3 regions of the Mesorhizobium sp. B2-6-2 genome follow, and region 3 is predicted to be linked to each of the others. Evidence: predicted binding sites of a transcription regulator. Region 3 holds the regulator's gene; each other region holds the start of a gene.
The links. Region 3 encodes PhoB, which activates phosphate uptake and scavenging genes when phosphate is short. Its sites were predicted from a motif close to TGTCATNNANCTGTCAT; they were not measured.

Region 1 (10,279 bases), on a different contig from region 3:
AATGTTTGCGCCAGTCGCGCTCGGCGGGCTTCACCGGCATGGAGATGGGCCGCCGCTTCCCCAACGATCCGAAGGTGATGCTGCCGATCCTGAAGCAGGCCGACGTCACACTCTGCGGCGGCTGGTTCTCCGGCACGCTGGTCGATGAGGACATCTCCCGTAACAAGGACCGCATCCAGCCGATGATCGACCTGTTCAAGGCGGTCGACGCGCCCTGCATCGTCTATGGCGAGGTCGGCCGGTCCATCCAGGGCGACCGCTCCAAGCCTCTGGCCACCAAGCCGAAACTTTCAGATGACGAGATGAAGGCCTATGGCCGCCGCGTCACCGAGTTCGGCGAATGGTGTGCCGAGCAAGGCATGCCGCTCTCCTACCATCACCACATGGCGGCGGTGGTCGAGACCGAGCCGGAGCTCGACGCCTTCATGCGCAACTCCGGCGAAGGCATTCCGCTGCTGCTCGATGCCGGCCATCTCGCCTTTGCGGGCGGCGACGTGCTGCGCGCCATTGACAATCACCACAAGCGCATCAACCACGTCCATGTGAAGGATGTTCGCATGGGCGTGATTGACGGGCTCGACCGCACGAAACAGTCCTTCCTCGACGCCGTGGCGCTCGGCGCCTTCACCGTGCCGGGCGACGGCTCACTCGATTTCGGCGCCATCGTGCAGCGTTTCGCCGATCATGGCTATGAAGGCTGGTTCGTCGTCGAAGCCGAGCAGGATCCGAAGAAGAACCCGCCGCTGAAGATGGCTCAAGTCGGCCACAAGGAGCTGATGCGGGTGATGACGGCCGCCGGCTACACGGTGGAGACACAAGGGTTTCCAGCCTGAACGGTGGATTAGTCGGGGCGCCCGGTCTATCTGGTGCGCTTTGGCAAAATCCTGGATTGGCGCGATGAAAGACTATGAGCATCCCTTCTTCCGGCCGCTGTGGCGCCGTATCGCGGTCGTCGCGGTCTGCTTGGTCTGGTCGGTGATCGAATTCGCCTCCGGCACACCCTTCTGGGGCGTCATCGCGCTGGGCTTCGCCGGTTACGCGGTGTGGCAGTTTTTCTACCTCTATAAGCCGGCGGAGGAGAACAAGGCCGACGTCGAACCAAAAGAGTGAGTGATCCATGGCTCGAGAGCTTCTACGGATCGGATACTGCGTGCATGGCGGATCGCATACGTTGGCGATTAGCCGAAACGCTCCTCGCTTCGTCATCCTAGGGCGGAGCAAGGAGCGCAGCGACGCGGCGCAGACCCTAGGATCCATGCCATGACTTTGACGTGTCGCGACGGTGCAGACAATGGCGCCGAAACGCCGGCCCAGACAGCCTCTTTCTGCACCGCTGCATTCTACGGCAGGTGTAACGGCATGGATTCTAGGGTCTGCGCGCGTCGCTTCGCTCCTTGCTCCGCCCTAGAATGACGACGTTGCGAGGGAACCGGCCAATCTCCAAGGTTTTCGCGATAGTCCATCGGATTCTTAGCTGCGCCAATGGGGCGCCCAGGAATTAGGAGAGCCAAAAAATGTCGAAACTGCTCGTCAAGGCCGATAAGGGCCACGGCCACGTCGCCCACGTCACGCCGCAAAGCGCCGGCTGGACCTATGTCGGTTTCGATCTGCATCGGCTACGGCCAGGCGAGACAGCGTCCGGAAAGACGGGCGAGCGCGAGGTCTGCCTGGTGTTCGTCACCGGCAAGGGCGAGGCGTCGGCCGGCGGCAAGGACCTCGGCCTGCTCGGGGAGCGCATGTCGCCCTTCGAAGGCAAGCCGTGGTCGGTCTATGTGCCGCAAGGCGCCGACTGGTCGGTGACCGCCGACACCGAGCTGGAGCTTGCCGTCTGCTCGGCGCCTGGCCTCGGTGGCGGCCTGCCGGTGCGCGTCATCGGACCTGACGATCTCGGCCAGGAGGTGCGCGGCAAGGGCACCAACACGCGTTATGTCACCAACATCCTGCCCGAGGGCAAGCCGGCGGATTCGCTGCTGGTGGTCGAGGTGATCACGCCCGGCGGCCACACGTCGAGCTATCCGCCGCACAAGCACGACCAGGACAATCTGCCGGCCGAATCCTATCTCGAGGAGACCTACTATCACCGCCTCAACCCGCCGCAGGGCTTTGCCTTCCAACGCGTCTACACCGATGCCGACCGCAACGGCGTGCGCGAGCTGGACGAGGCGATGGCGATCGAGGACGGCGATGTCGTGCTGGTGCCCAAGGGCTATCATCCCTGCGCCGCCTGCCACGGCTACGACCTTTATTACCTGAACGTCATGGCCGGACCGAAGCGGACATGGAAATTCCACAACGCGGCCGAGCATGAGTGGCTGATGAAGGCCTGATCGGCACGCCGGCAAAGCCGTTGGTCCAGCCCCTGAAAAATCGTCGGCTAACGAGCTCCGTGCTGGACTTGCCTTCGAAAACCCACGAAAGCTTCGTCAATCCGTCATGGAAATCACCTATGGCAGCGGTTCCGGTGCATGTCGCCGCAAGCGCTCCGGCGTTTTGGGCCACGACTTGCCAAGACAATGACTTGAAGCGCGTCGCATATTCCTTTGGGGCGCGCAGCGCGCTTGACGAGGAACGCCCATGCGCTACGCGATCTACTACACCCCGGGGCAGGACGAGAAGCTGGCGCGCATTGCCGCCAACTGGCTGGGCCGCGACCCGTTTGGCGCGGCGACGCGGCCGGTCGAGGCCGTGGGCGATCTGTCGGCCGCGGAAGTCGCTTTCCATACTGCCTCCGCCCGGCGCTACGGATTCCATGCGACGCTGAAAGCCCCGTTCCGGCTGGCGCCGAACGAGACGGAAGCTTCGCTGCGCGCCGCGCTCGACGCTTTCGCCGAGGCGACGCCGCCTGTGACCATCCCGCGTCTCGTCGTCGGCCAGATCGACGGCTTTTTCGCGCTGGTGCCGGAAATGCAGTTTGCGCCGCTCAACGATTTCGCCGGCGAGGTGGTGCGCGCCTTCGATCCGTTCCGCGCGCCGCTGACCGAGGTCGAGATCGAGCGCCGCAGCCCCGATGCGCTGAAGCCGGACGAGTTCCGCAACCTCTGCCAATGGGGTTATCCTTACGTCTTCGACACGTTCCGCTTCCACATGACGCTTTCCGGACGGGTCGGGCCACAGGAAAGCCCACGTCTTCGTGCAGCGATCGACGGCCTGTTCGCCGACGTGCTGCGGCAGCCGGTGCCGGTGGATGCACTGACATTGTTCGTCGAAAGCGAGCCCGGCGCCCCGTTCATGGTGCTTTCCCATCATGCGCTTGGCCGCAGGCCTGCCCGCAAGACCGCATAGGACGGATCAGCGGAAACGCTGAACCGCCCTATCTTTTTGTTTACGCAATTCCGGACGGAAAACCGCAAAGCACTTTTCCTGGAATTGCTCTGAAACGACTGCTTGAGATAGGACCGCCCGAGATGACCGCCGAAACCGTTCTCACCAATGCCCGCATCGTGCTTCCAGACGAAATCGTCGAGGGCTCGCTGTTGTTGCGCGACGGCGTGATTGCCGCCGTCGAGCCCGGTGCCGTTCGCGCCGGCGAGGACATGGGCGGCGATTACATCATCCCGGGCCTTGTCGAGCTGCACACCGATCACCTCGAGGGCCATTATGCGCCGCGCCCGAAAGTGCGCTGGAACCCGATCGCCGCCGTGCTTGCCCATGACGCCCAGGTGGCGACCGCCGGCATCACCACGGTGCTCGACGCCTTGCGCGTCGGCATGGACGAGGATGCCGACCTGAAATCCGACGACGTTCGCAAGCTGGCCGACGCGATCGAGGACAGCGTGCGCCAGGATCGGCTCAGGGCCGACCATTTCATCCATCTGCGCTGCGAGGTCTCGGCGCCGGACTGCCTCGAGGCTTTCGCCAATTTCGAGACAGACGAGCGGGTTAAGCTCGCCTCGCTGATGGATCACGCGCCCGGACAGCGCCAGTTCGTCAACCTCGAGACCTATGCCTACTACTATCAGCGCAAGCTGAAGTTGACGGACCGCGACTTCCAGAAATTCTGCGAGAAGCGAATGGCCGAATCGGCCCGCAATTCCGGTCCGAACCGCGTCTTCATCTCGGCCGCCTGCCAGGAGCGCGGCATCGTGCTGGCGAGCCATGACGACGCGACCGCCGGCCATGTCGACGAAGCGATCGAGCAGGGCGTGCGCGTCGCCGAGTTCCCGACGACGGAAGAGGCGGCCAAGGCCTCGAAAGCCGCAGGCCTCGGTGTGCTGATGGGCGCGCCGAACGTCATGCGCGGCGCCTCACATTCCGGCAATGTCTCGGCGCGCACGCTCGCCGCCGACGGCCTGCTCGACATCCTGTCGTCCGACTACATTCCCTTCAGCCTGATCCAGTCGGCCTTCTTCCTCGGCGATGTCGTCGAGGGCATCTCGCTGCCGCAGGCGGTCGCGATGGTCTCGAAGAACCCGGCCGAAGCGATCGGCCTTGCCGACCGCGGCGTCATCGAGCCCGGCCGCCGGGCCGACCTTGTGCGGGTACGCGTGGACGACCATGTGCCAGTCGTGCGTACCGTTTGGCGCCTGGGCAGCCGAGTCGCATGATGGTCTCGGCCCTCATCGAGCGCGAGCTGGCCGACAGCCTGCCGATCCGCAACGGCGTCTTCGTCGCGGTGGTCGGCCCGAGCGGCGCCGGCAAGGATACGGTGATCGGCTACGCCAAGCATCGCTTTGCCGGCGAGACGCGGCTGGAATTTGTGCGCCGCGTCATCACCCGGCCAAGCGATGCGGCAAGCGAGGACCACGACACGCTGGCCGACGCCGCTTTTGCCGAGGCGGAGGCCGACGGCGCGTTCTCGCTGTGCTGGGACGCGCACGGCCTGCGCTATGGCCTGCCAGCCGATGTCGACTGGGCGGTCGCCAATGGTCATGTAGCCGTGGCGAATGTCTCCCGCGCGGTCATCCCGGCGCTGCGCGAGCGCTATGCCAACCTGGCCGTGGTCGAGATCACCGCCACGCCGGAAATCCTTGCCGAGCGGCTGGCGGCGCGCGGCCGTGAATCGCGCGGCGAGGTGCTCGCCCGCCTTGCGCGCAGCACGAGCGTCAAGCTGACGGGACAGGATGTGACCTCGATCGACAACAGCGGCGCCAAGGAAATAGCCGGCGAACGCTTCGCCGAGGTGCTGCGCAAGGCGATGGCGTTCTCGGATCTGTCGGACATGATCTAAGGCCTTCCCCTTCTCCCCCTGTGGGAGAAGGTGGATCGGCGCGAAGCGCCGAGACGGATGAGGGGTGTTGGAAGGATCGCTCCGAGGAAGAAATGGGCGCTTGAAGCATCCTATTCTTCAGCGCCTCGCTCCGTCCAGCACCCCTCATCCGGCCGCTTCGCGGCCACGGCCGGCCCTTCGCAGGCTCAGGGCGTTCGAAGCTCGAAAAGCCAAGCAATTGGCTTTTCGTCCGCTAGCGCGGACCGCTTCTCACCCCACAAGGGGAGAAGGTGAAACGCAGCGCTTCACTTATTGAAGTTGGCGATGAACTGCTTGAACTGCGGCGTCGGCGGCCTGGCGAACATCTCCTTCGGTTCGCCGGCCGAGTCCACCTCCCCCTTGTGCAGGAACATCACCTTGCTCGACACATCGCGGGCAAAACCCATCTCATGCGTGACGACCAGCATGGTGCGTCCTTCTTCGGCGAGCGAGCGCATGACGCGCAGCACCTCGCCGACCAGTTCCGGATCGAGCGCGGATGTCGGCTCGTCGAACAGCATCACCTTGGGGTTCATCGCCAGGGCGCGGGCGATCGCGGCGCGCTGCTGCTGGCCGCCGGACATATGCGGCGGATAGTAGTTGCGGCGCTCCCATATGCCGACGCGCTTCAGCAATGCCTCGGCCTGCTCCAGGCACTCGGCGCGCGGCCGCTTCAGCACATGCGTCGGCGCGGCGACGAGGTTTTCCAGCACGGTCATGTGCGACCACAGATTGAAGCTCTGGAAAACCATGGCGAGGTTGGCGCGGATCCGCTCCACCTGGCGGATGTCGGCGGGCATTTGATGGCCGTCGCGACCCCGCTTCATCTGGATGAGCTCGCCGTCGACCCGCACTTCGCCGGAATCGGGGGTCTCCAGGAGATTGATACAGCGCAGCATCGTGCTCTTGCCGGACCCGGAGGAGCCGAGAATCGAGATGACGTCGCCCTTGTGGGCTTCGAGCGAAATGCCCTTGAGCACCTCGTGATCGCCGAAGCACTTGCGCAGATCCTTGACGCTGATGGCGGGCGTCTCGTCGGAGGACGGCGCGGCTTTCGCGGCAGCGGCGACATTTGCCGACATCACAACACCTCCGGTACGGGTTTGACTTGCTGGCCCTGCTCGGGCGGGGCACGCAGATGCGGCGAAAGCCGGTGCTCGACCCAGGCGAACAGCCGGGCGATCGACAGGTTGAGAAGCAGGTAGATCACGCCGGCGCAGGTCAGCACCTCGATCGGCCGGAACGTGTCATGCTGGATCTTCTGCGCCGTTCCCATCATCTCCATGATGGTGACTACGGACGCCAGCGCGGTGGCCTTGGTCATGAGGATGATTTCGGTCGAATAAGCCGGCAAAGCGAGCCGCAGCGCGATCGGCAGCGTGACGAGGCGGAAGCGGGTGAAGGCCGACATGCCGAACGCCTTGGCCGCCTCGATCTGGCCGACAGGCACCGCCCGCAGCGCGCCGCGGAAAATCTCGCTCTCATAGGCGGCCGTGTTCAGGGCCATGGCGACGATGGTGCAGTACATCGGATCGCGCAGGATCGGCCACAGGATCGGGCTGTGGCGCACGAAGTCGAACTGGGAGAGCCCGAAATAGACCAGATAGAGCTGCACCAGCAGGGGCGAGCCGCGGAAGACGAAGACATAGGCGCGGGTGAAATACTCGCCCGATTTGTAACCGGACGCCCGCAGCCAGGTCAGGCCGGTGGCGATGAGGAGCCCGAAGGCGATGCCGAAGAACCAGATCTCGAGCGTCAGCGGCAGCGCCTTCAGCACGCTCCACATGGTCGAAAGGTAGAAGTCGAAATCCACCGCCACCTCTTATTTCGGTCGTGTGAAGCTGCGCGAGGTGTAACGCTCGGCTTTGTCGAAGATCGGCGTCGAGATCGAGGTCATCACCAGATAGAGGATGCCGGCGAGCGTGTAGAAAAGCAGCGAATGATGCGTCGAGCGCGCCGCCTTGTTGGCCGTCAGCATCAGCTCGGCGACGCCGGTGACGGAGATCAGCGCCGAGTCCTTGATGGTCAATTGCCAGACATTGCCCAGCCCCGGCACCGCGAGACGCAGGACCTGCGGCATGATCACAAGGCGAAACCGCAGCCAGGCCGACATGCCGTAGGCACGCGCCGCTTCCAGCTCGCCGCGATGAATCGCCAGGAACGAGCCGCGAAAAACCTCGGCCTGGTAGGCGCCGGAAATGATGCCGACCGCGAGAACGCCGCCGAGGAAACTCGGCATGTTCAAGATGTCGGCCGAGCCGATCGATCCGGTCGAGCGCGCCACGCCGGTCAGGACCTGCGTGCCGCCATAGTAGAACAGGTAGATGATCAGGAGTTCCGGTTCGCCGCGGAAGACGGTCGTGTAGCTCTCGCCGATGAACCTCAATCCGCCGCGATGCGAAAGCTTGGCCGCCGCCACCAGCGAGCCGAGAACGGCACCAATCAGCATCGAGACGACGGTGACGGCGAGCGTCCAGGCGATGCCCCAGAGCAGTTGCACGCCCCAGCCGGCGGCCAACAGCTCATAGGCCGTCGACACCTGGTCCTTGAGATCGTTGAGAAACTCCACTTACGGCTCCTGCGGGCGCCGAGATAGGCATCGACGGGTTCCTGCTTCGGTGCATGTCGTTTTCCCGCACTTTCGGGCGACATGCACTCAATGCAAAACGGGAGCAGCCTTGGCTACTCCCGTTGCGACATTACTTGGTAATGTCGATCTTGAACCATTGCATGGAATATTTCGACACCGAGCCGTCGTCGAGCGCGGCCTTGAGCGCCTTGTTGTAGATGTCCTGCAGGTCCTTGTCGGTCTTGCGGAAAGCGGCGCCGATGCCCGGTCCGAGGATCGGGCCGCCCTTGAATTGCGGGCCGACGAATTCCAGGTCTTTCGCATCGGGCTTGGCCAGCGTGCCGAGGAAATAGGTGGTGTCGGCGAAGGCAACGTCGATGCGGCCCGCCATCAGGTCGAGGTCGTGCTCGTCGGTGGTCTTGTATTCATGGATGTTGGCGACATCCTTGAGATATTTGTCGGCGAAGGTCGCTTCAGTGGTCGAGACCTGCAGGCCGACATTCTTGCCGGCGAGCTCCTTGCGCAGCGTGTCGAGCGCAGCCTTGGATTCGGCGTCGTCCTTCGACAGATCGATCATCTTGCCGGTGTTGGACATCTGCGCCAGCGGACCGTTCTTGTCGGCCAGGAAAGCCACCGGCGAAGAGGCATAGGGGATCGAGAAGTCGATGGTCTTCATGCGCTCTTCGGTGATCGACATGCCGTCCATGACAATATCGAACTTGCCTGCCGTGAGCCCGGGAATGACGCCATCCCAATCCTGCGCGACGATGCTGCATTCGAGCTTCGCGCGGGCGCAGACGTCGTTCAGGATGTCCACCTCGAAGCCGACGATCTTGCCGCTGGCATCGGTCTGGTTCCACGGGGCGTAGGAGCCCTCCATCGCGACCGTCACGGTCTTCCAGTCCTTGGCCATAGCCGGGGTCGAGCAGGTCAACGCCAGCGCGGCGAGCGCGATCCAACGTGAAGATGTCACGGTAATTTCTCCCATATTTTGTTCTTGGAACCCTCAGATACCAATTGCTTAGCCCAGCCCCGATTCTGCGACAAGGGCTGTTTTCCGGTTCACGCGTTGTTGCAATTCGTCCACGAATCGGGACTTGCCCCGCAGCTTCACCGCGAGCGTCGATCCAATCGGAACCCCGGTCCGGGTGTGGACAGAAGAGCGAGACTACTCCGCCGGCGCGCCGGCGACGCCCCTGCGAGACGCCTCCAGCATTCGGCGCCGGGCGCGGAAGACGCCCCATTGCTGGTCGACCAGCACACCGATCAGGATCACGCCGCCCATCACCGCGAAGTTGAGCGAGGAAGGAATGCCGAGCAGGTTGACGAGGTTCTGCAACTCCTGCAGCAGCACGGTGCCAAGGACGGCGCCGACCAGCGACCCTTCGCCGCCGCGCAGCGAGAAGCCGCCCAGCACCGCCGCGGCGATGGCATAGAGCTCGTAGAACTGGCCGTGGCTCGCCGGCGAGATCGAGCGCGTGTACATGGCGAAATAGATCGCCGACAGCGCCGTCAGCACGCCGCAGATGACATAGGCGGCGATGATCACCCGGCCCGTGCGGATGCCGGAATATTTCGCCGCTTCCTCGTTCTTGCCGATCGCATAGAGATAGCGGCCGAAAACCGAACGGTGCAGCACCACCCACATCACGATGGCGATGACGATCAGCGCGATGAAGCTGTTCGGCAGGCCGTAGGAGCGGCCTGCGGTCAGGAACTCGAGCGTCGGGAAGTTCTGCCCGAAGGCGAAGCCGGCCGTGCCGTCGGCGGTATAGAAGCGCGCCACGCCGCGATAGATGAGCAGGCCGCACAGCGTCACCACGAAGGGCTGCAGTTTCAGCCGCGTGATCAGCCAGCCATGCACGAAGCCGATGATGGCGCCGAGCGCGAGGATCAGCACGAAGGCAAGCGGCCAGCTCACCTCGCGCACCGCGATGAAGTCGATGAAGAGCGTGCCGAGCAGGGCGATCACCGAGCCGACCGACAATTCGATGCCGCCGGTGATGATGACGAAGGCCTGGCCGATCGAAAGGATGCCGAATAGCGCGACCAGGTTGGAGGTGTTGGCGAGGTTGATCGCCGACAGGAAGCGCGGATTGATGGCCGTCACCACCGCGCCGACCACCAGGATCAGGATCAGCAGGCCGAGATCTTTCTTGGTCATAGCGCTCCTCCCGCCGCTTGCAGCAGTTTCGGCTTCTTGCCGACCGCCAGCAAAAGCACGTTCTCCTGGCTGAAATCGTCCTTGTCGAGGATGCCGGAGATCTGGCCCTCGTGCATGACCGCGATGCGGTCCGACACGCCGATCACTTCTTCCATGTCGCTGGAGATCATCAGCACGGCGACGCCGGCATCGGCCAACGCCCGCATCAGCCCGTAGATCTCCGCCTTGGCGCCGATGTCGATGCCACGCGTCGGCTCGTCCAGGATCATCACCTTGGGGTTCATCGCCAGCCATTTGGCCAGAACCACCTTCTGCTGGTTGCCGCCCGACAGCGTGCCGGTGCGGGTCAAGACCGACGGCG
Region 2 (10,279 bases), on a different contig from region 3:
CAGTAGATGCCGATATTGATGAAGGACAGCACATAGCAGAAGAAGACCGGCCACAGCGGCAGAAGCGCTGAGAAATCTTCGCCGTGCGGTACTTTCAGCTCCAGCACCATGATGGTGATGATGATGGCGACGACGCCATCGGTGAATGCCTCGACCCGTCCCTTGCCCATGGTTCCTCCTCGTCGGCCGACAAAAGCTACGCGAGGATTTCGCACAAGACCATCCTGTCAGGATTGTCAGGAGGACATTCGGTGGCTGGAACAGCGCCATTATATAGGCGTTGGGCTTGCAACCCCCGGAGGTTGTCATGACCAGCTACGCTCAAACCATGACGCGTGACAATGAGCTTGGCGGCGGCGCCGCAATGGCCGTCGTCGCCGCCATGATCGCAGCGCTTTTTGCCGGCAGCACTGCGCTGACGCCGCTTTATGTGATCTACAAGCAGGCCTTCGGCTTCTCGCAGGTCACGCTGACGCTGGTGTATGCCGTCTATGTGGTCGGCAATCTGGCGGCGTTACTGTTGTTCGGCCGCCTGTCGGATGTCGTCGGCCGCCGCCCCGCCGCGCTAGCGGCAATGGGCGTTGCCGTGGTCAGCGCGTTGTTTTTCCTCTTCGCCGAAAACCTCGCCTGGCTCGACATCGCCCGCATCCTCAGCGGGCTCGGCATCGGTGTCGGCGCAGGGGCGGGCTCCGCCTGGCTGGCCGAGCTGATCGAGGGCAAGGACAAGTCACGCGCCGCCGTCATCGCCACCAGCACCAACTTTGTCGGTCTCGGAGCCGGCGCGCTCATGTCGGGGCTGCTCGCCCAATATGCGCCCTGGCCGCTCAGGCTGACATTCGCCGTCTATCTTGTCCTGCTTGCGCTGGTGACCCTGCTGATCTGGCGCACCCGGGAAACCGTCTCCCGGCCTGGACGGTTTTCCGAGGTCTCGCTGCGGCCGCGGCTTTCGGTTCCGGACAACATCCGCGCGCAGTTCGTGGCGCCGGCGGTGACCGGCTTCGGCGCCATGGCGCTGGTCGGCTTCTACGCGGCGCTGGCGCCGAGCATCCTGGCGCAGCAGCTGCATGTGACCAATCATGCCGAAGCCGGCGGGCTTTTCTTCGAGCTGTCGATTGTGGCGGCCATCACCATCGTCGCCACCACATGGCTCTCCAGCCGCTCCACCATGCTTGCCGCGTTGGTGCTGATGATCCCGACCGTGGCGCTGATCGTGGCGGCGCAGGTCTATGCCTCGATGGCGCTGATGATCGCCGCGACGGCGGTCTGCGGCGTGGCGGCGGCGCTCGGCTATCGCGGCGGCCTGCAAGTGGTGAATCAGATCGCGCCCGCCGACCGCCGCGCCGAGGTGGTCTCGGCCTTCTTCATCTGTTGCTTCTGCGGCAACGCCCTGCCGGTGATCGGCATCGGCATCTTGTCGAGCCTGGCAAACGCAACCATCGCAAGCCTGGCCTTTGCCGGCATGATCGTCGTCTTTTCGCTGGTGGCGCTTGGCTTCGGCGCCAAATACGCGCGGTAGCGGATTTTCACGTTTTCCTGTCGTCGCGGATTTTAGCCGTTCGGCGTCTCCGACAGGAGCTGCGCGCGCTGGCGCGGCACGCCGAGGCCGGTGTCGGGCGGCTCGCCGGCGGCCGGCCGGTCCTCGATCATGTGCATCGTGCGCCAGCGGCCGAAGCGGTAATAGGCGGCGGCGAGCGCCAGCGAGGCGACCGAACCTGCCGGAAAGCTCCACCACAGCGCCTCCTGGCCGATGACGCTGCGCATGGAATAGGCAAAGCCGGTGCGAATGATCAACACCGAGATGATCAGGATAATCAGCGGCGGCATGACGGCGCCGGTCGCGCGCACCGTGGCGAACAGCACGATCGTGATGCCGAACAGGATGAACGACCATGACGCCACCTTGTTGATGTGGGCGGCAATGTCGATCGCGGCGCTGTCGGTGCTGAGGAAGAGGCCGAGCACCGCGCGATCGAAGACGAAAAGCAGCGCCACCAGCGCGCCGGTCAGCACCAGGTTGAAACCGACGCCTGAGGCTGCGACCCTGCCGATGCGGTCCCAGCGCCCGGCGCCGACATTCTGCGCCGCCATCGAGGAGACGGCGGCGCCGATCGCCAGAGCCGGCATCTGGATATAGGTCCAGAGCTGCGCGGCGATGCCGTAGGCGGCGGCGACCTGGGAGCCGTAGGAATTGACGATGCCCATCACGGTGAGCGCCGCGGCCGAGATGACGATCATCTGCAGCCCCATCGGAATGCCCTTGGAGACGACGATGCGCAGCAATGTCGGGTCGGGCCGCAGCAGTGCGAGATCGCTGCCCGCCAGCCGCAGCGGATGTTTGCGCACATAAAGCACGATCAGGATGGCAACCACGCTCACGGTCTGGCCTATGAGCGTCGATGTCGCCGAGCCGGCAATGCCGAGCTCGGGGAAGGGGCCGATGCCGCGGATCAGCAGCGGATTGAGCACGACGTCGAGCACGACCGCCAGCGCCATGAAGACGAACGGGGTTCGCGAGTCGCCGGCGCCGCGCAGCACGGTCATGACGAAGGATAAAAGGTTCATCATCGGCACGGCGACGAAGATGATGCGCAAATAGGCGCGCGCCAAAGGCAAGGCATCGGCCGGCGTGCCGAGCCCGGTCAGGATAGCGTCGACCCAGATCCAGCCGCAGACGGCGAACACCACCGAGACGAGAAAGAAGAAGGTGGCGCTGGTGCCGACGATGCGCTTCGCCTCGGGCAGGTCGTGGGCGCCGACCGATTGCGCCACCAGGATGGTCGCCGCCATGCCGATGCCGAAGACGGTGCCGAGGATGAGGAACAGCACCAGATTGGCGTTGGAGGTCGCCGTCAGCGCCGCCTCGCCGAGGAAGCGGCCGACCCAGACCGCATTGATCGAGCCGTTGAGCGACTGCAACACGTTGGAGCCCAGCACCGGCAGCGCGAACAGCAGCAGCGTGCGCGGAATGGGGCCGCTGGTCAGGTCGCCGGTCCGCCGGCGGGTTGGCTGTTTGTCATCCATGTTGTTACCCATGGTGGGGGGCCGAAACTAAATCAGGCCCGCGATGCTATCGCAGGCCTGATGTTCATGCATCCCTTCAGAAGAGGGTCGGCTGCCGCGGCAGCCGATCCTATCCCATTACTGAGTGGTGTTTCCAGAAAGGCCGGGCAGGGTGACCTGATAGACCAGGAAGGTGGTGTCGACATCGGCGCCGTCCTCGGCTTTGTACGCAGCGCCGACCTGGAAGCCGTCCTGGGTGAGAAAGTCGTTGTCGTTGGCGACGAACAGGAAATAGTCGTCGGGCAGCTTCGGATCGAGCACCGGCACCAGCGACATCGCCTCCCACTTCTCCGAGAGGTTGTCCTTGTCGTTCGGCGCGCCATTGTGCAGGCCGAAACGGCCGAGCTCGCCCTTGTCGTTGATGTCGATAAACGGCGTCAGCTTCGCCGGCGTCACCGACGCATCGAGCATGCCCTTCGGCGCGACCGGCTTGTCGGCGGCGTCGAACGGGCCGTTGGCGATATCGGTGGCGGCGGAGAGGTCGACGATCTCGATTTTGCGGTAGAGCGACTCGTCGCCCTTGACGCCCTGGCCGTTGCCTGAGTCGCGCGCCAGCATCAGAAAGCTCTTGTCGGAGAGCGCGACGATCTCGCTCTGCGCGGCCACCTTGGTCTTGCCCTTGGCATCCTTGAACACCGGCAGCGGCACGACATATTCATGCGCCAGCTTGAGGTGGGCGAGATCGGAAGCGTCGTAAACCAGCGCGCGGGTGTTCTGGCGGGTCGAGCCGGAATCGCCGCCGTCCTGGCGGGGCGCCGACTGCAGCACGGCGATCAGGAACCTGCCGTCCGGCGTCATCGACATGCCTTCGAGGCCCTGGTTGTTCTGGCGGCCGGTTTCGGGATCCTTCGGATCGGGCTCGGCAGCGCCCGGGCCCGGGTTGTCGGACGCGAAGTTCGGCTTGCCGTGGCGCATCGGCACCAGCGCCGCGGGCGGTTGGGTCGCCGACATCAGACGGCCTTCGGCCGAGAAGCGGTAGATGTTGGGACCATATTCGTCGGAGATGAACATCGTGCCGTCCGGCAGGCGCACGATCGCTTCGTCATCGAGCGCCAGCTTGCCATTGGCTTCGGGCAGGATCGGCATGTCGCCGGCGGCGGCGCGCTCGCCGTTCGACGGATCGAGGCCGGTGGCGTCGGCGCCCTTGTCGTCGGTCAGAAGCATCGTGTCGGCGAGCGTCGCTTTGACGCCCGACTGTTCCTGTCCGGCGGCGGGCGCCGCGCCAGGAGCGGTCGGGGCCAGTTCGATCGAGACGGTGTTGAGGCGCGGGCGATAGTCAGTGGTGCCGACGACATTGTAGCCGCGGTCCGGCAGCAGCCAGAGCGAACCCTTGTAGGTGGCCCCTTCACGCGTCCAGGATTTGGTGTCGATCGCCATGCCGGAACCTGAACCGAAGGTCTCGCCGAACTTGTCCTTCTGGTTGGCCGGGATGCGGCCGATGCCGACGAGCCCCTTGTTGACGTAAGCGACGCCGTCGGCGAGCGCCGGCGTCATGGCGGTAAACAGGGCAAGTGCCGCGCCGAGCGCGACGGTTCGGTTGAGATGTTTCATCGATATCCCCTTCTTGACGAGCAGAGCGGCCTGGAAGGAACGCGCATCGGCGATGCGGCGAGCCGGTTCCCGTCGAGCGGTCTAGGACGTGAACGTGATGGTTGCATGACAGTTTCCTTCTCCCCTTGTGGGAGAAGGTGGATCGGCGCGTAGCGCCGAGACGGATGAGGGGTGTTCCAGCGGAGTGAGAGGCTGGTGTCTTCTGGAGCACCCCTCATCAGTCGCCTTCGGCGACACCCACAAGGGGAGAAGGAGAAGCCCGTCAATCGCTCTCTCTTGCGATCAGCTCCAGCGGCCAAACCTCGTGGATGATGCGCGTGCCTTCGGGACCGGCGAAGGCGGGAAGCGAGGCGAGCAGCATCTCGGCCAGCCGCCGGCCCATGGGCTCCAGCGACGGACGGAAGGCGGTCAGCGTCGGCGAGAAGTAGCGGCAGAGCGGCGTGTCTACGATGACGATCACGGCCATGTCATGGCCCGGCTTGATACCCATCTCGGCCAGCGCCTTGCAGCCGCCGAGCGCCATCGCGTCATTGTTGAAGATGATCGCCGTCGGCGGGTTTTTGGAGCGCATTACTTGCGGCGTCACCTGGTAGCCGCCGGTCTCGTTGATGAAGCCGTCGGCGATCAGATCGGGGTCGACCTCGATACCGTGCCGCTTCAGCGCCTTGCGGTAGCCGTCGAGGAACAGATAGCCGAAGTTGAGATCAAGCGAAGGGCGGATGGCGGCAATGCGGCGGTGGCCGCGCGCGACCAGCCGGTCGACGGCTTCATCACCCGCCCTCTCGAAATCGATATCGAGTGACGGATACGTGTCGCCGCCGGACTGACTTCGGCCAAGCGTGGCGAAGGGAAAGCCGGCCTTGCTGAGATAGTCGATCCGATCGTCTTCCCTTCGCGTATTGGCCAACACGACCGCGTCGGCCCGGCGCGTCTCGACCACGCGGCGCAACCGCTCCTGCTGATATTGGCCCGGCTCACCCATGACGACCATCAGATCTAGGTCATGCTCGGCGAGCCGCGCCTGCAGGCCGGTCAGGAATGGGATGAAGAACGGCTCGCCATATTGCTGGTCGCCGGGATGCGGCTGCAGCATGAAGGCGATGGAACGGGTGGCGCCCTGGCGCAGGCTGCGGCCTGACTGATTGGGCGAATAGTTCAGCTTCCTGGCCGCTTCGAGCACACGCTGGCGTGTGTCGGCATTGACGTCGGCCCGGCCGTTCAGCGCGCGCGACACCGTGCCGATCGAGATGTTCAGGTGACGCGCGAGATCGTGGATGCTGGACGCCAAGGACGGATTCTCCCCCTGCCTTGGCTAGCACCGGCTGCCGCTCAGGCCAAGGCTTCGGGACGATTTTTGCAGGCAGCCGGTTGACATTCTACGCCATCGGGTGTGTTCTCGTAAACGTTTACGGAAAAACGTTTACGGTGACGCCGTGGACGCCGTGACATCCGGTCTGGAGGGACCGGCGGAGGAGGAACGCTGGATGATGAAGGTCGTCCTGGCCGGGTGCGGAGCGATGAGCAAGCACTGGCTCGATGCCGTGAAGCAGATCGACGGGCTCGCCATTGTCGGCCTCGTCGACCTCGACGTCGAGCGGGCCCAGGCGAGGGCGCGCGAATACGCGCTGTCCAACGCCATCATCGGCACCGACCTTGACGCCGTCCTCGACCAGACCAAGCCGGATGCCGTGTTCGACGTCGTGGTTCCCGCCGCGCGCCGCGAGGTCGCGCTTTCGGCCTTCGCGCACAATTGCCATCTGCTCACCGAGAAGCCGCTGGCCGACAGCCCGGACAATGCGCGCGCCATCGTCGAGGCAGCGCGCCGCGCGGGGCGCATCCACGCCGTCGTCCAGAACCGCCGCTATGTCGCCAATGTCAGGCGCATCAGGCGCTTTCTGGACTCCGGCGTCATCGGCAAGCCGACCAGCATCCACGCCGACTTCTTCGTCGCACCGCATTTCGGCGGTTTTCGCGAGGAGATGGCCCATGTGCTCCTGCTCGACATGGCGATCCACACGTTCGATGCCGCGCGTTACATGGTCGCCGGCGAGCCGGCCAGTGTCTACTGCCAGGAATGGGAACCCGTGAATTCCTGGTATCGGCAGGGGTCGTCGGCCAGCGCCGTCTTCGACCTCGGTGGCGGCAAGATCCTCACCTATGCCGGCTCTTGGTGCGCCGACGGTTGCCGCACGAGCTGGGAGGGAAGCTGGCGCATCGTCGCCGAGCGCGGCAGCCTCTTGTGGGACGGCCATGACGCGCTGAAGGCGGAGGTGGTTGCGTCCGGCCGCGACGGGATCATCGACAAGACCCAGCCCATCGAAGTGCCGCCGCTCGATCCCGCCGACCGTGTCGACGGCCATCTCGGCATCATCCGGGATTTCATGCACGCGGTCGAGACCGGCATCGAGCCGGAGACGCGCGGCGCCGACAACATCAAAAGCCTGGCCATGGTCTTCGGCGCCATCGAGAGCGCGGAGAGCGGGCGGCGCGTGACAATCGCCAAGGAAGCACAGTAATGGCAAACCCGCTTCTCGATATCAGGATCGGCACCATGGTGCGGGCCAATCTCGACGATCCGGCGGCCTATATCAGGCAGATCCTGCCGCTCGGGTTCGAGAGCATCCAGCCTTTCTTCTGGCAGACGCTGGGCGGCAAGGACCTGAAGCGCCTGGCGGGCGAGATCCGCGAGGCGATCGGCGACGCCGATGTGACCGTGTCCTCGATCGGGGTGTTCGGCAATCCGCTCGAGAATGGAGAGGTCGATCGCGGTGTGCTGGCGGCCTGGGAGACGGTGATCGACAATGCGCATCTGTTCGGCGCTTCGACGGTCAGCGGCTTCACCGGCCGCATCCGCGGCAAGAAGCTGACCGACAGCCTGCCGCGCTTCCGCGAGGTGTGGGGGCCGCTGGCTAAGCGTGCCGCCGACAAGGGCGTGCGCATCGCTTTCGAGAATTGCGCGATGGACGGCAACTGGGCGAGCGGCGACTGGAATATCGCGCATAACCCGGACGCCTGGGAGCTGATGTTCAACGAGTTGCCAGACGACAATCTCGGGCTGGAATGGGAGCCTTGCCATCAGCTCGTTTATCTCATCGACCCAATCCCGCAGATCCGCAAATGGGCGTCGCGCATCTTCCACGTCCACGGCAAGGACGCGACGGTGCGCTGGGACGTCATCCGCGAGCATGGCGTGTTCGGCCGACTGCCTTTCGTGCAGATGCGCACGCCGGGCTTCGGCGACAGCGACTGGACGCGGGTGATCAGCGAGTTGCGGCTGGCCGGCTACAAGGGCGCCATCGACATCGAGGGCTGGCACGATCCGGTCTATCGCGGCGACCTCGAGATCACCGGACAGGTGCGCGCGCTCGACTATCTGAAGCAATGCCGGGGAGGGAACAGCTACCTGCCCAATCCGGCTTGAGGCCAGATTCGATGTGAGGATTGGCCGGCGGGAGGAGCCGGCCGACCGAGGACGCAGACAATTCGAAACCCTCCATCGGGAGGGGTCTAAAAAGGGAGGAACGTGCATGACGACCAGAAGGACTGTTCTGCGCTCGACCGTCGTGGCGGCTGCCACGGCGCTCTGCGCCTCGATCTCTGCCTTGCCGGCGCACGCGCTCGACGCGCAATGGTGCAAGGACGTACACATCCGCTTCTTCGTCGGCGGCGCCGAGGGCGACGCCTTCGGCACCATCGTCTATAATGGCGCCAAGCAGGCGGCGGCCGATCTCGGGCCGAAGGTCGACTACATCTTCTCGCAGTGGGACGTCGAGAAGATGGTGCAGCAATTGCGCGAGGCGGTCGCGGTCAAGCCGCAGGGCATCGCCATGATGGGCCATCCGGGCGACGCCGCGATCATGCCTTTGGCCGAGCAGGCGCATAAGGACGGCATCAAGATGATGTACCAGAACGTGCCGGTGCCGAAGGTGGTGGCGGCGTTCGGCGGCGGCTATGTCGGCGCGCAGCAGGAGCAGCAGGGCCGCGCGCTGGGCGTCGAGGCGTTCAAGCTGGGCAAGCTCAAGTCCGGCGACAAGGCGATCATGATCGGTCCGTTCGAGAATGAAAGCCGCGGGGCACGCGAGCGCGGCACCGTGGCGGCGCTGAAGGAGGCCGGCGTCGAGGTGATCCAGCTCTCCTCGCCGCCGAGCGGAGAATGGGCGTCCGATCCCAACCTCGCCATTCCGGTGATCACCGCGGCGCTGCTCAACCACCCCGACGTCAAGGCGGTCGGCTATCCCGGCGGCCAGATGCTCGGCAATGTCGCCACCTATATGCAGGCGGCGGGCCGCAAGCCCGGCGACATCTTCAATTTCGGCTTCGACACCAGTCCGCAGATCGTCGAGGGCTTCAAGGGCGGCTGGGTGCAGCTGACGGCCGACCAGCAGCCGTTCCTGCAGGGCTACCTGCCGATTCTCAGCCTCTGCCAGCAGGTGGTGCTGGGGCTGGCGCCGATGAATGTCGACACCGGCGCGGGCTTCGTGACGCCGCAGAACTACGAGATCGTCTCAGAGCTCGCCAAGCAGGCGTTGCGCTGACCTCCCAGGCAGCCGGCCGGGCTTGCCCCGGCCGGCTGGACCGCCGGCGACGAGGCCGCCGAACAGACATTGCAAGCGAGGATCGCATGGGCGAACGCATCATCGAACTGCGCGACATCAAGAAATCCTACGGCCAGGTCTATGCGCTGGGCGGGGTCAACCTCAGCGTCGACCGCGGCGAAGTGGTCGGCCTTATCGGTGACAACGGCGCCGGCAAGTCGACGCTGATCAAGATCCTGTCCGGTGTGGTCAAGCCGACCAGCGGCGAGATCCTGGTGCGCGACAAGCCGGTCACCGGGTGGAGCGCGGCGCGCTCGCGCGACGCCGGCATCGAGACGGTGTTCCAGGACCGTGCGCTGGCCGTGCAGCAGACGATCGTGCGCAACATCTTCATGGGCCGCGAACTGACCAGCTTCATGGGCTGGCTGAAGGTCGACAAGGAGATCGAGGAGGCGAGCCGGCTGATGCGCGAGATCGGCTTCACCTCGAAGGTGTTCACGCCGCACTCGATCGTCGGCCAGCTTTCCGGCGGCGAGCGCCAGGGCGTGGCGATCGCCCGCGCCATCTACAAGCAGGCGGAACTGATCATCCTCGACGAGCCGACGACGGCGCTGTCGCTGACCGAGACCGCCAAGGTCTTCCATTTCGTGCGCCAGGTTCGGGCAAGCGGCCGGTCGATCCTGTTCATCGGGCACAACATTCACCATGTCTTCGACATTGCCGACCGCTTCGTCGTGCTCGACCGCGGCAAGGTGGCGCTCGCGGCCGACCGCAACGAGGTCAAGTCGGCAGAAGATCTCATCAACTTCATGGAAGACGTAGCACACCCCGGCGGATTGCCGGGACTGCATGAGGACGCGGAGCAGGGAGCGCAATGAGCAAGGCGATGGAACCCGATCTGCAAACGCCTCTGGGAACGGCAAGCGGCAAGATAGCCAAGGGACCGGCCAAGGAATGGAGCCATCCGTCCAATCACTGGCTGCGCGGCTTCGTCCTCGACAATCGCGCCTCGCTCGGCACGCTCGCGGTGTTCATTGTCATGATGGCGGTGTTCATGATCGCCAACCCGACCGTTTTCACCACCTGGTATCTCTACAGCTCGGTGTTGACGACGCTTCCCGTGGCGCTGTTCG
Region 3 (10,279 bases):
CGAGCTCGACATCCTCGTGGCCGAGGACAATGAGGTGAACCAGATGGTGTTCACCCAGATCCTTGGCGAGACCGGCTACCGCTTCGAGATCGTCGGCAACGGTCGCAAGGCGCTCGACGCCTTCGGCAGGCTCAATCCGCGCATGATCCTGATGGATGTATCGATGCCGGAAATGAACGGGCTGGAGGCGACGGGCGCCATCCGCCGGCTCGAGCAGGACATGGGCACGCATGTGCCGATCGTCGGCGTCACCGCACATGCGCTGAAGGGCGACCGCGAACGCTGCCTCGAAGCCGGCATGGACGATTACCTGCCGAAGCCGATCAGTCCGCGGGCGCTGCTCGAAAAGCTAGAGCGCTGGCTGGGTTCGGACGTCGAGACCCGGCGCAATGCCGGTTAAAACGAATTTGGCGGGCAGAACGGCGGCAAGAGGCTGACGCATGCGTATGGTGCGATCGCACCATACCAAAGCAAGCGCCAAGCTCGGACAATCGCGACATTGATTCCGCTCTTCGGTTACGGGCGGGAGCGGCGACCGCCAACAAGAAACAGCGTCGACTCTACCCCAACGGACCCTGTTTTCGGCGATGGCCAGGCCATGATCCGCTCTGGCTTACAGGCAACGCACTCTCGTCCGGCTTTTATTTCCCGGCGGCCGTCATCCGGCCGCCGGGATAAATTTTGTTTCAAAAGTCAGACAAGTTGCTGATTTCCGCGGCAAACTCCGGCCGGCCTTTCGAGGCTGACGCTGACCCCTTCCGTGCATCCCCCTTCAGGCGTTACCGGGCTGACACGAAACTGTCATGCGACTGTAATAATCGAGGGCTATTGCGCTGACCGGGCGCCGATACAACGGGTGCCGAAAGACCATCTTCCGAACAGGAGCAGGCCACATGAGACATTTCATCCGCTCGGCGGCCGTTGCAATTGCAATGGCTGCGGCATCAACCCTTAGCATGGCCGCCGCGATGGCAGCCGACATTTCCGGCGCCGGCGCCACCTTCCCCTATCCGATCTATGCGAAGTGGGCCGACGCCTACAAGAAGGAGACCGGCATCGGTCTCAACTACCAGTCGATCGGCTCCGGCGGCGGCATCAAGCAGATCAAGGCCAAGACCGTGACCTTCGGCGCTTCCGACGCGCCGCTGAAGGGCGAGGATCTCACCTCCACCGGCCTCGCGCAGTTCCCGATGGTGATGGGCGGCATCGTGCCGGTCGTCAACCTCGAAGGCGTCAAGCCGGGCGAGCTGGTTCTGGACGGCCCGACGCTGGCCGACATCTTCGCAGGCAAGATCACCAACTGGAACGATGCGGCAATCAAGAAGCTCAACCCCAAGATCAAGCTGCCCGACCAGGCGATCGCGGTCGTGCATCGTTCGGACGGCTCGGGCACCACCTTCAACTTCAGCTATTACCTGGCCGACGTCAGCGCCGACTGGAAGTCGAAGGTCGGTGTCAACACCGCGCTCGAATGGCCGGTGGGCATCGGCGCCAAGGGCAATGAAGGCGTCGCCAACAACGTCTCGCAGACCGGCGGCGCGATCGGCTATGTCGAATATGCCTATGCCAAGCAGAACAAGCTCACCTATACCGACATGGTGAACAAGGACGGCAAGAAGGTCGAGCCGACCGCGAAGGCGTTCTCGGCCGCCGCGGCCAATGCCGACTGGAACTCGCAGCCGGGCTACGGCGTCATCCTGGCCAACCAGGCGGGAGCCGAATCCTGGCCGATGACTTCCGCCACCTGGATCCTCGTCTACCAGAAGCCCGATGATGCGGCAGCCACGGCTGAAGCGCTCAAGTTCTTCGCCTGGTCCTATGCCAAGGGCGACAAGATGGCTGCTGAGCTTGACTACGTTCCGATGCCCGACAAGGTCGTGAAGAGCGTCGAGGAAATGTGGGGCAAGGACATCGTCGACAAGGACGGCAAGCCGGTCTACTCCGGCATGTAATTCCCGCTGAATGAGGAGGGCGCCTCTAGCGCCCTCCTGTCTCTTTCGAAATGCGAGGGGCTAAATGACAGCCGTTTCCGAAGCCGCGACATCGTCCGCCATGCGGACCAGGGAAGCGACAGTGCGCCGCTTCGCCGTCACCGACATGGTCTTCCGGACGGCGACGCGCCTTTCCGCCATGCTCGTGCTCGTTCTGCTCGGCGGGGTCGCGATATCGCTGGTCGCCGGATCGTGGGAGGCGCTGTCGAAGTTCGGCTTCTCCTTCCTGACCACCGAATCCTGGAACCCGGTCACCGAGAATTTCGGCGCGCTCGCGCCCATCTACGGCACCATCGTCACCTCGGCCATCGCCATTCTCATCGCCGTGCCGATCGGCATCGGCATCGCCGTCTTCCTGACCGAGCTCTGCCCGCGCCCGCTCAGGCGTCCGATCGGCATCGCGGTCGAGCTGCTCGCCGGCATTCCCTCGATCATTTACGGCATCTGGGGCCTGTTCGTCTTCGCGCCGTTCCTGCAGACGACCGTGCAGCCCTTCATCATCAGTCTTTTCCACGGCATACCGGGGCTCTCCAGCCTGTTTGCCGGTCCGCCCTACGGCATCGGCCTGCTGACCTCGTCGCTAATCCTCGCCATCATGGTGCTGCCCTTCATCACCTCGATCACCAAGGACGTGTTCGACACGGTGCCGGCGGTGCTGAAGGAATCGGCCTACGGTATCGGCTGCACGACCTGGGAAGTGACCCGGCGCGTGACCATCCCCTACACCCGCGTCGGCATCATGGGCGGTGTCATGCTCGGCCTCGGCCGCGCGCTCGGCGAGACGATGGCCGTCACCTTCGTCATCGGCAACGCGCACCGCATCAGCGCCTCGCTGTTTGCGCCGGGCACGACGATTTCGGCGACCATCGCCAACGAATTCACCGAAGCTGACGGCAACCTCTATACATCCTCGCTGGTATCGCTCGGCCTGATCCTGTTCGTCATCACCTTCATCATCCTCGCGCTCGCACGCTACATGCTGTTGCGCATCGATAGCCGCACGGGAGCCTGACCGATGTCGACTGCCCAATCGCTTCACCAAAGCCGCAAGCGCAAGAATGGCGTGATGATGACGCTGTGCGTCGTCGCGGCGGGCATCGGGCTGGCCTGGCTGGCGCTGATCCTCGGCGCCCTGCTCTACAAGGGACTTTCCGGGGTGTCGCTCTCCGTGTTCACGGAAATGACGCCGCCGCCCGGCGATGCCGGCGGCCTGCTCAACGCCATCTACGGCAGCATCGTCATGACGATCATCGGTATCTTCGTCGGCACGCCGATCGGCGTGCTGGCCGGCACCTACATGGCCGAATACGGACGCTTCTCGAAGCTCACGACGGTGGTGCGCTTCATCAACGACATCCTCTTGTCGGCGCCGTCGATCATCATCGGTCTGTTCGTCTACGAGCTGATGGTGCGGCCGATGGGGCACTTCTCGGCGATCGCCGGCGCGGTCGCGCTGTCGATCCTGGTGATCCCCGTCGTGGTGCGCACCACCGAGGACATGCTGAACCTTGTGCCCAACGCGCTGCGCGAAGCAGGCACCGCCATCGGAGCGCCGCGCTGGGTGGTGATCCGCTCGGTTGCCTATCGCGCGGCGCTCTCCGGCATCGTCACCGGCATCCTTTTGGCGATCGCCCGCATCTCCGGCGAGACGGCGCCGCTTCTCTTCACCGCGCTCAACAACCAGTTCTGGTCGAGCAATCTCAATGCGCCGATGGCCAGCCTGCCGGTAACCATCTTCCAGTTCGCTCTCAGCCCCTACGAGGAATGGCAGCAACTGGCCTGGACGGGCGCACTCATAATCACCCTGACGGTTCTCGGGCTGAGCATCATCGCCCGCAGCCTAACCGGACGCAGAGAGGACAGATGAAACCGATGTTGTCCACCGACCTGAACGCAGCCGATACGACCGTCGAGAAGGCCAAGATCGAGGTCAGGAACCTCAATTTCTACTATGGCCAGTCGAAGGCGCTGAAGGACATCAACCTGTCCCTGCCCGAGCGCAGCGTGACCGCCTTCATCGGCCCGTCGGGCTGCGGGAAGTCGACGCTGCTGCGCGTGCTCAACCGCATCTACGAGCTCTATCCGAAGCAGAGCGCCGAGGGCCAGGTGCTGCTCGACGGCAAGAACATCCTCGACCGCTCGCAGGACCTCAACCTGCTCAGGACCAAGATCGGCATGGTGTTCCAGAAGCCGACGCCGTTCCCGATGTCGATCTACGAGAACATCGCTTTCGGCGTCAGGCTCTATGAGAAGATCAGCAAGGCCGAGATGGACGGCCGCGTCGAGCAGGCGCTGAAGCGCGCCGCACTCTGGAACGAGGTCAAGGACAAGCTCAACGCCAGCGGCCTCAGCCTCTCGGGCGGCCAGCAGCAGCGCCTGTGCATCGCCCGTACCGTGGCGGTGAAGCCCGAGGTCATCCTGCTCGACGAGCCGGCCTCGGCGCTCGATCCGCTGTCGACCGCCAAGATCGAGGAACTGATCGACGAGCTGCAGGCCGACTACACGATCGTCATCGTCACCCACAACATGCAGCAGGCGGCGCGTGTGTCGCGGCAGACGGCGTTCATGTATCTGGGCGAGCTGGTGGAGTTCGACCGGACCGAGAAGATCTTCACCTCGCCCCGCGAAAAGCGCACGCAGGACTACATCACCGGCCGCTTCGGCTGAGCTCATACGAGGACATCATCATGGCCGAACATACCGTCGCTTCCTTCGACGAGGATCTGAGACAGATCAGCCGGCTCATAAACGACATGGGCGATCTCGCCAGCTCGATGGTCGGCGCTTCGACCAGAGCCCTGCTCGAGACCGACAATGCCATGGCGCAGCGCGTCGTTTCCGACGATGCCATCATGGACGCGCGCCAGCGCGAGCTCGACGACCGCGCCATCACGCTGATCGCCAAGCGCCAGCCGATGGCCGATGATCTGCGCAACGTGGTCGGCTCGATCCGCATGGCGGGCGACCTCGAACGCATCGGCGATCTCGCCAAGAACATCGCCAAGCGCGTCGGTTCGGTCGGCGTCAGCGCCGCGCCGCGAGACCTCACGCATTCGATCGATTCCATGGCGCAGCTGGTACTGATCCAGGTCCAGGCCGTGATCCAGGAATATACGGTGGGCGACGCCACGGCGCTGGCCAAGCTTCGCAACGACGACGAGCGCATCGACGTCAAATACACATCCGTCTTCCGCGAGCTCCTGACCTACATGATGGAAGACCCGCGCAACATCACCGCCTGCACGCATCTTCTGTTCTGCGCCAAGAATCTCGAGCGCATCGGCGACCATGTGACCAACATCGCCGAGAACGCCTATTATGTGCTGACCGGCACGCAATTGCCCGCGAATCGTCCCAAGCAGGACGAAACGACAATGTCGGCGCCGGCGGCCTGACGAAGGGTATCTGCCAATGATCGCGCCACGCATCATGGTGGTGGAGGACGAGGAGCCGCTTGGGGTGCTGCTCCGCTACAATCTCGAATCCGAGGGTTACCAGGTCGAAGTGGTGACCCGCGGCGACGAGGCCGAAATCCGCCTTCAGGAAAACGTTCCCGACCTGCTCGTGCTCGACTGGATGGTGCCTGCGGTTTCCGGCATCGAGCTCTGCCGGCGCCTCAGGATGCGGCCCGAGACCGAGCGGCTGCCGATCATCATGCTGACCGCGCGGGGCGAGGAAAGCGACCGCGTGCGCGGCCTTTCGACCGGCGCCGACGACTATCTGGTCAAGCCGTTCTCGACACCGGAGTTCATGGCGCGCGTCAAAGCGCTGCTGCGCCGCGCCAAGCCGGAGGTGCTGTCCAGCGTGCTCAAGGTCGGCGACATCGTGCTCGACCGCGAGTCGCACCGCGTCTACCGCAAGAAGAGCGAGATCAGGCTCGGCCCGACCGAGTTCCGGCTGCTCGAATTCATGATGCGTCATCCCGGCCGGGTGTTCTCGCGCAGCCAGCTGCTCGACAATGTCTGGGGCGAGACGATCTATATCGATGAGCGCACCGTCGACGTCCATGTCGGCCGCCTGCGCAAGGCCGTCAACAACGGCCGCATGCCGGACGTCATCCGCACCATCCGCGGCGCGGGTTACGCGATCAGGGAAGATTAGGCCCAGGGCGCCGAAGTCCTGACGGGCCAAGCACTTCCAACATCCGCGCTGGTGAGTAGCCGAGACGCTTGTGCCTCGTCATCCACGGGCGGAGCAAGGAGCGCAGCGACGCAGCGCAGACCCGAGGATCCATTCCGTGATGTCGACGCGCCGCGGCGGTCCAGAATTTTGCACCGCTGCGCTCGACGCGTGAGGTAACGGCATGGATTCCAGGGTTTCCGCGACGGAGCTTCGCTCCTGCTCCGCCCTGGAATGACGAAGCTGTGGGGCCTTCGCTAATTTCAAGCGTCTGCTGCTGTCCCCGGACCTCTTCAAGGCTGCCTCAGGCCACGTTCTTGCCTGCGGCACCCGCTCTCGCCTGGCCTCCCGGCGCGAAAATCTCCTGGTCGACGAAAGTCAGCGCGCGCATGGCGCAGCCTTCGCGGATCAGCGGCAACTCGTTCGGTTCGGTGTCGAAGGAGATCGATTCCGAGTGCTGGCCGCCGGCGGTCTGGGCGATCGCCTCGCGCAGCGCCGGCTCGATCAGGTCGAAGGCGGCCGCGCTGACGCCGACCATGGCAACGGGCGCCGGATCGATGAGGGCGAACAGGCTGCCGAGACCGAAACCAAGCGCTTCGCCGGCCCGGCGATAAGCCTCCCGTTCGGGGCCGTCCCTCTCGCGCGCCTTCGCGGCAAGGGCCCGCATGTCGGCGTCGCCGACGTCGACCGGCTCGGCCTCCTCGCTCATTTTCATGGCGCTGCGCCAGATCGCATAGTTGCCGGCATAGGCCTCAACGCAGCCGCGGCGGCCGCAGCGGCAAAGCGCCCCGCCCGGGCGGTGAATCATGTGGCCGAACTCGCCGCCGGAGGAATGCGTGCCGGTGAACAGCGCACCCTTGAGCACGAGACCCATGCCGATGCCGTGCGACAACAGGATGGCGATGAAGTCGTCGCGATAGCGCTCCGGGTCGCGCCATTGCAGCGCCACCGCCATCATGTTGCAGTCATTCTCCATGGTGGCGGAGATGCCGAATTCCTTCTCGAGGATGTCGGCGAAAGGAATGTCGGTCAGCGGCGTTATCGGCGACCAGAGCATGGCGCGTGCATGCGAATCTGTGATGCCCTGGATGCCCATGGCGATGCGGGCGACGCTGCCAATGTCGAGGTCGGGATCCTGCAGCCGGCGCCGCACGATCGCCACGCATTCGCCGATCAGCTCGTCGCGGGGCATGCCAAGCGTGTCCAGGCGCTGCTGCTCCTCGGCAACAACTTGGCCGGCATAATCGATCACGGCGACCGACAGGAAGTTCAGCGACAACACCACGGTCAGCACCGCGGCGGCTTCAGGGCTCAGCGCCAGGCCGATCTGCGGCCGGCCGCGTTTCAACGCCGCCGGCTCGCTGGCCTTGCTTTCGGTGAGAATGCCCTCCTGGATCAGGTCGGCGGAGATCGCCGAAATGGTCGAGTGGCTGAGCCCGGTGGTGGCGGCAATTTCGGTCCGTGATGGCTGACCGGCGCGGCGTACCGCCGAAATCACCATGGCCCGGTTGCGCCGGCGCAAATCGTCGTGGCGGATTCCGACCGACATTGTTTCGCATGTCCTCCCCGGTCATCGCGGCCTTGTGATAATGCCATGGCCTGTCGCTGACACGCTAGGGATTGTGGCAGAAGCCAGGGGTTATGTCATTATTTATTGCGGATGCCGAAAAAAATGCATGGACCCATCAAAACCCATCAGAATCTCGGTTGACAGCGTCGTTATGCTGGACCACTATTTTTTTGAGGCTCGAAAAAAAGCCTCTGTGCCGGCCTTCGGGCCAGTCTGGGTCGCGCCGCACTGGCGCAGGGAGGATATCATGAAGAAATTTGCAGCCGCCATTCTGGCGGGCGTTGCCATGTCGCTGACGCTGGCGTCCGTGGCCGAGGCGAAGGACAAGGTGATCGGCGTGTCGTGGTCGAATTTCCAGGAAGAGCGCTGGAAAACCGACGAAGCAGCGATGAAGGCCGCCATCGAGGCCGCCGGCGACAAGTATATTTCGGCCGACGCGCAGTCCAATCCGGGCAAGCAGCTGACCGACGTCGAAAGCCTGATCTCGCAGGGCGCCAACGCGCTGATCATCCTTGCACAGGATGCCTCGGCAATCGGCCCGGCGGTGCAGAAGGCGCTCGATGAAGGAATCCCGGTCGTCGGCTACGACCGCCTGATCGAGAACAAGGACGTGTTCTACCTGACCTTCGACAACAAGGAAGTCGGGCGCATGCAGGCCCGCGGGGTGTTCCAGGCCAAGCCGGAAGGCAACTACGTCTTCATCAAGGGCTCGGGCTCCGATCCCAACGCCGACTTCCTGTTCGCGGGCTCCATGGAAGTCCTGAAGGACGCCATCGACAGCGGCAAGATTAAGAATGTCGGCGAGGCCTATACGGACGGCTGGCTGCCGGCCAACGCGCAGAAGAACATGGAGCAGTTCCTGACCGCCAACGACAACAAGGTCGACGCGGTCGTGGCTGCCAATGACGGCACCGCCGGCGGCGTCGTCGCGGCGCTGACGGCGCAGGGCCTGGCCGGCACCGTGCCGGTCTCGGGCCAGGACGGCGACCACGCGGCGCTCAACCGCATCGCGCTCGGCACGCAGACCGTGTCGGTGTGGAAAGACGCGCGCGAGCTCGGCAAGAACGCCGCCGAGATCGCCTCGCAGCTCGCCGACGGCAAGAAGATGGGCGACATCGCCGGCGCCAAGGACTTCACGACGCCCGGCGGCAACACCGTCAAGTCGCTGTTCCTGACGCCGATCGCGATCACCAAGGACAATCTCAACGTCGTCATCGACGCCGGTTGGATCAAGAAGGACGAGGTCTGCGCGGGCGTACCCGCCGGCAGCGTCAAGGTCTGCAACTGAGCCTTGCCGACGTTCGATCAAAAATACCTGCGCCGCGGCCTGAAAGCCGCGGCGTTTTCTCAAAAAGATTTGTGTTTCCGCCTTTGGCGGATAGCTTTTAGGCTTGGCTAGGTATTCGCGCCAGACGGGCAGGCCGGCGGGAGGAAATCATGACCGACACGACGTCTACCCAACCGGCGGACACCGCGCGCGCGTCGGAACTCGGCACTGTGGCCCGGTTCCTGAAGGCGACCGAGCTCGACACCCGCATGCTGGGCATGATCGGCGCGCTGCTCCTGATCTGGACCGGGCTGCATGTGATTTCCAGCCTGCGGCTTGGCGTCAATCCGCTCGACTTCGACAGCCGCACGTTCCTGACGCCGCGCAATCTTTGGAACCTGTCGGTTCAGTCTTCGGCCGTGGCGATCATGGCCTCCGGCATGGTGCTGGTCATCGTCATGCGCAACATCGACCTGTCGGTCGGGTCGGCCGAAGGGCTGATCGGCATGGTCATGGGCTTTGCCCAGGCGCATTTCCTGGTTCGCTTCGTCGGGCTTGAACTGGGAAATCCCTGGATCTGGGTTCTGGCGTTGCTGATCGGCCTGGCGCTCGGCCTCATCATCGGCGCCTTCCAGGGCTTCGTCATCGCCTATCTCGAAGTGCCGGCCTTTATCGTTACCCTGGGCGGATTGCTGGTATGGCGGGGCGCTGCCTGGTGGGTCACCAGCGGCCAGACCGTTGCGCCGCTCGACGCCACATTCCAGTTGATGGGCGGCGGCCCGGCGGGCTCGATCGGCGCCAAATGGAGCTGGGCCGTCGGCATCGTCGCCTGCCTGGCGGTCATCTTCATGCATTTCAACGGCCGCGTGCAGCGCAAGCGCTTCCGCTTCCCGCTGCGTCCGGTCTGGGCCGAGACGTTGCTTGCCACGGTCACCTGCGCGGTCATCCTGGGCGCGGTGTGGCTCGCCAATTCCTATCCGTGGCCGGTCGGCATCGTGAACCGCTACGCCGCCGCCAACAACATCACCGTGCCCGAAGGCGGGCTGTTCATCGCGCATGGCATCGCCATTCCGGTGCTGATGGCGGTCGCCGTCGGCCTGATCATGACCTTCGTCACCAAGCGCACGCGTTTCGGCCGCTACGTCTTTGCCATCGGCGGCAATCCGGAAGCCGCCAATCTTGCCGGCATCAACACGCGCTGGATCACCATGAAGGTGTTCATGATCATGGGCGTGTTGGCGACGATCGCGGCGGCGATCTCTTCGGCCAGGCAGAACTCCTCGACAAACGCGCTGGGGACGCTGGATGAACTGCTGGTCATCGCCGCGGCGG

Region 1: the regulator PhoB is predicted to act here: its motif matches at 2,419-2,435, upstream of FJ419_RS01195 (DUF1045 domain-containing protein).
Region 2: the regulator PhoB is predicted to act here: its motif matches at 4,706-4,722, upstream of FJ419_RS08175 (esterase-like activity of phytase family protein).

The regions. Positions count from the first base shown of each region.
Region 1 is NZ_VFUG01000001.1:210,259-220,537, reverse strand. It holds gene iolE (myo-inosose-2 dehydratase) at 1-833, shown strand, start outside; gene FJ419_RS01205 (DUF3329 domain-containing protein) at 898-1,110, shown strand; gene iolB (5-deoxy-glucuronate isomerase) at 1,515-2,327, shown strand; gene FJ419_RS01195 (DUF1045 domain-containing protein) at 2,575-3,282, shown strand; gene FJ419_RS01190 (alpha-D-ribose 1-methylphosphonate 5-triphosphate diphosphatase) at 3,405-4,544, shown strand; gene phnN (phosphonate metabolism protein/1,5-bisphosphokinase (PRPP-forming) PhnN) at 4,541-5,167, shown strand; gene FJ419_RS01180 (ATP-binding cassette domain-containing protein) at 5,452-6,267, opposite strand; gene FJ419_RS01175 (ABC transporter permease) at 6,267-6,998, opposite strand; gene FJ419_RS01170 (ABC transporter permease subunit) at 7,008-7,754, opposite strand; gene FJ419_RS01165 (transporter substrate-binding domain-containing protein) at 7,885-8,727, opposite strand; gene FJ419_RS01160 (ABC transporter permease) at 8,923-9,918, opposite strand; gene FJ419_RS01155 (sugar ABC transporter ATP-binding protein) at 9,915-10,279, opposite strand, start outside.
Region 2 is NZ_VFUG01000003.1:17,355-27,633, forward strand. It holds gene FJ419_RS08160 (TMEM175 family protein) at 1-170, opposite strand, end outside; gene FJ419_RS08165 (MFS transporter) at 308-1,516, shown strand; gene FJ419_RS08170 (MATE family efflux transporter) at 1,549-3,021, opposite strand; gene FJ419_RS08175 (esterase-like activity of phytase family protein) at 3,139-4,554, opposite strand; gene FJ419_RS08180 (LacI family DNA-binding transcriptional regulator) at 4,874-5,899, opposite strand; gene FJ419_RS08185 (Gfo/Idh/MocA family oxidoreductase) at 6,096-7,127, shown strand; gene FJ419_RS08190 (sugar phosphate isomerase/epimerase) at 7,127-8,032, shown strand; gene FJ419_RS08195 (substrate-binding domain-containing protein) at 8,139-9,146, shown strand; gene FJ419_RS08200 (ATP-binding cassette domain-containing protein) at 9,233-10,024, shown strand; gene FJ419_RS08205 (ABC transporter permease) at 10,021-10,279, shown strand, end outside.
Region 3 is NZ_VFUG01000005.1:190,016-200,294, reverse strand. It holds gene FJ419_RS13460 (response regulator) at 1-400, shown strand, start outside; gene pstS (phosphate ABC transporter substrate-binding protein PstS) at 894-1,952, shown strand; gene pstC (phosphate ABC transporter permease subunit PstC) at 2,017-3,003, shown strand; gene pstA (phosphate ABC transporter permease PstA) at 3,007-3,858, shown strand; gene pstB (phosphate ABC transporter ATP-binding protein PstB) at 3,855-4,658, shown strand; gene phoU (phosphate signaling complex protein PhoU) at 4,679-5,386, shown strand; gene phoB (phosphate regulon transcriptional regulator PhoB) at 5,403-6,092, shown strand; gene FJ419_RS13425 (ROK family protein) at 6,415-7,659, opposite strand; gene xylF (D-xylose ABC transporter substrate-binding protein) at 7,928-8,968, shown strand; gene FJ419_RS13415 (sugar ABC transporter permease) at 9,118-10,279, shown strand, end outside.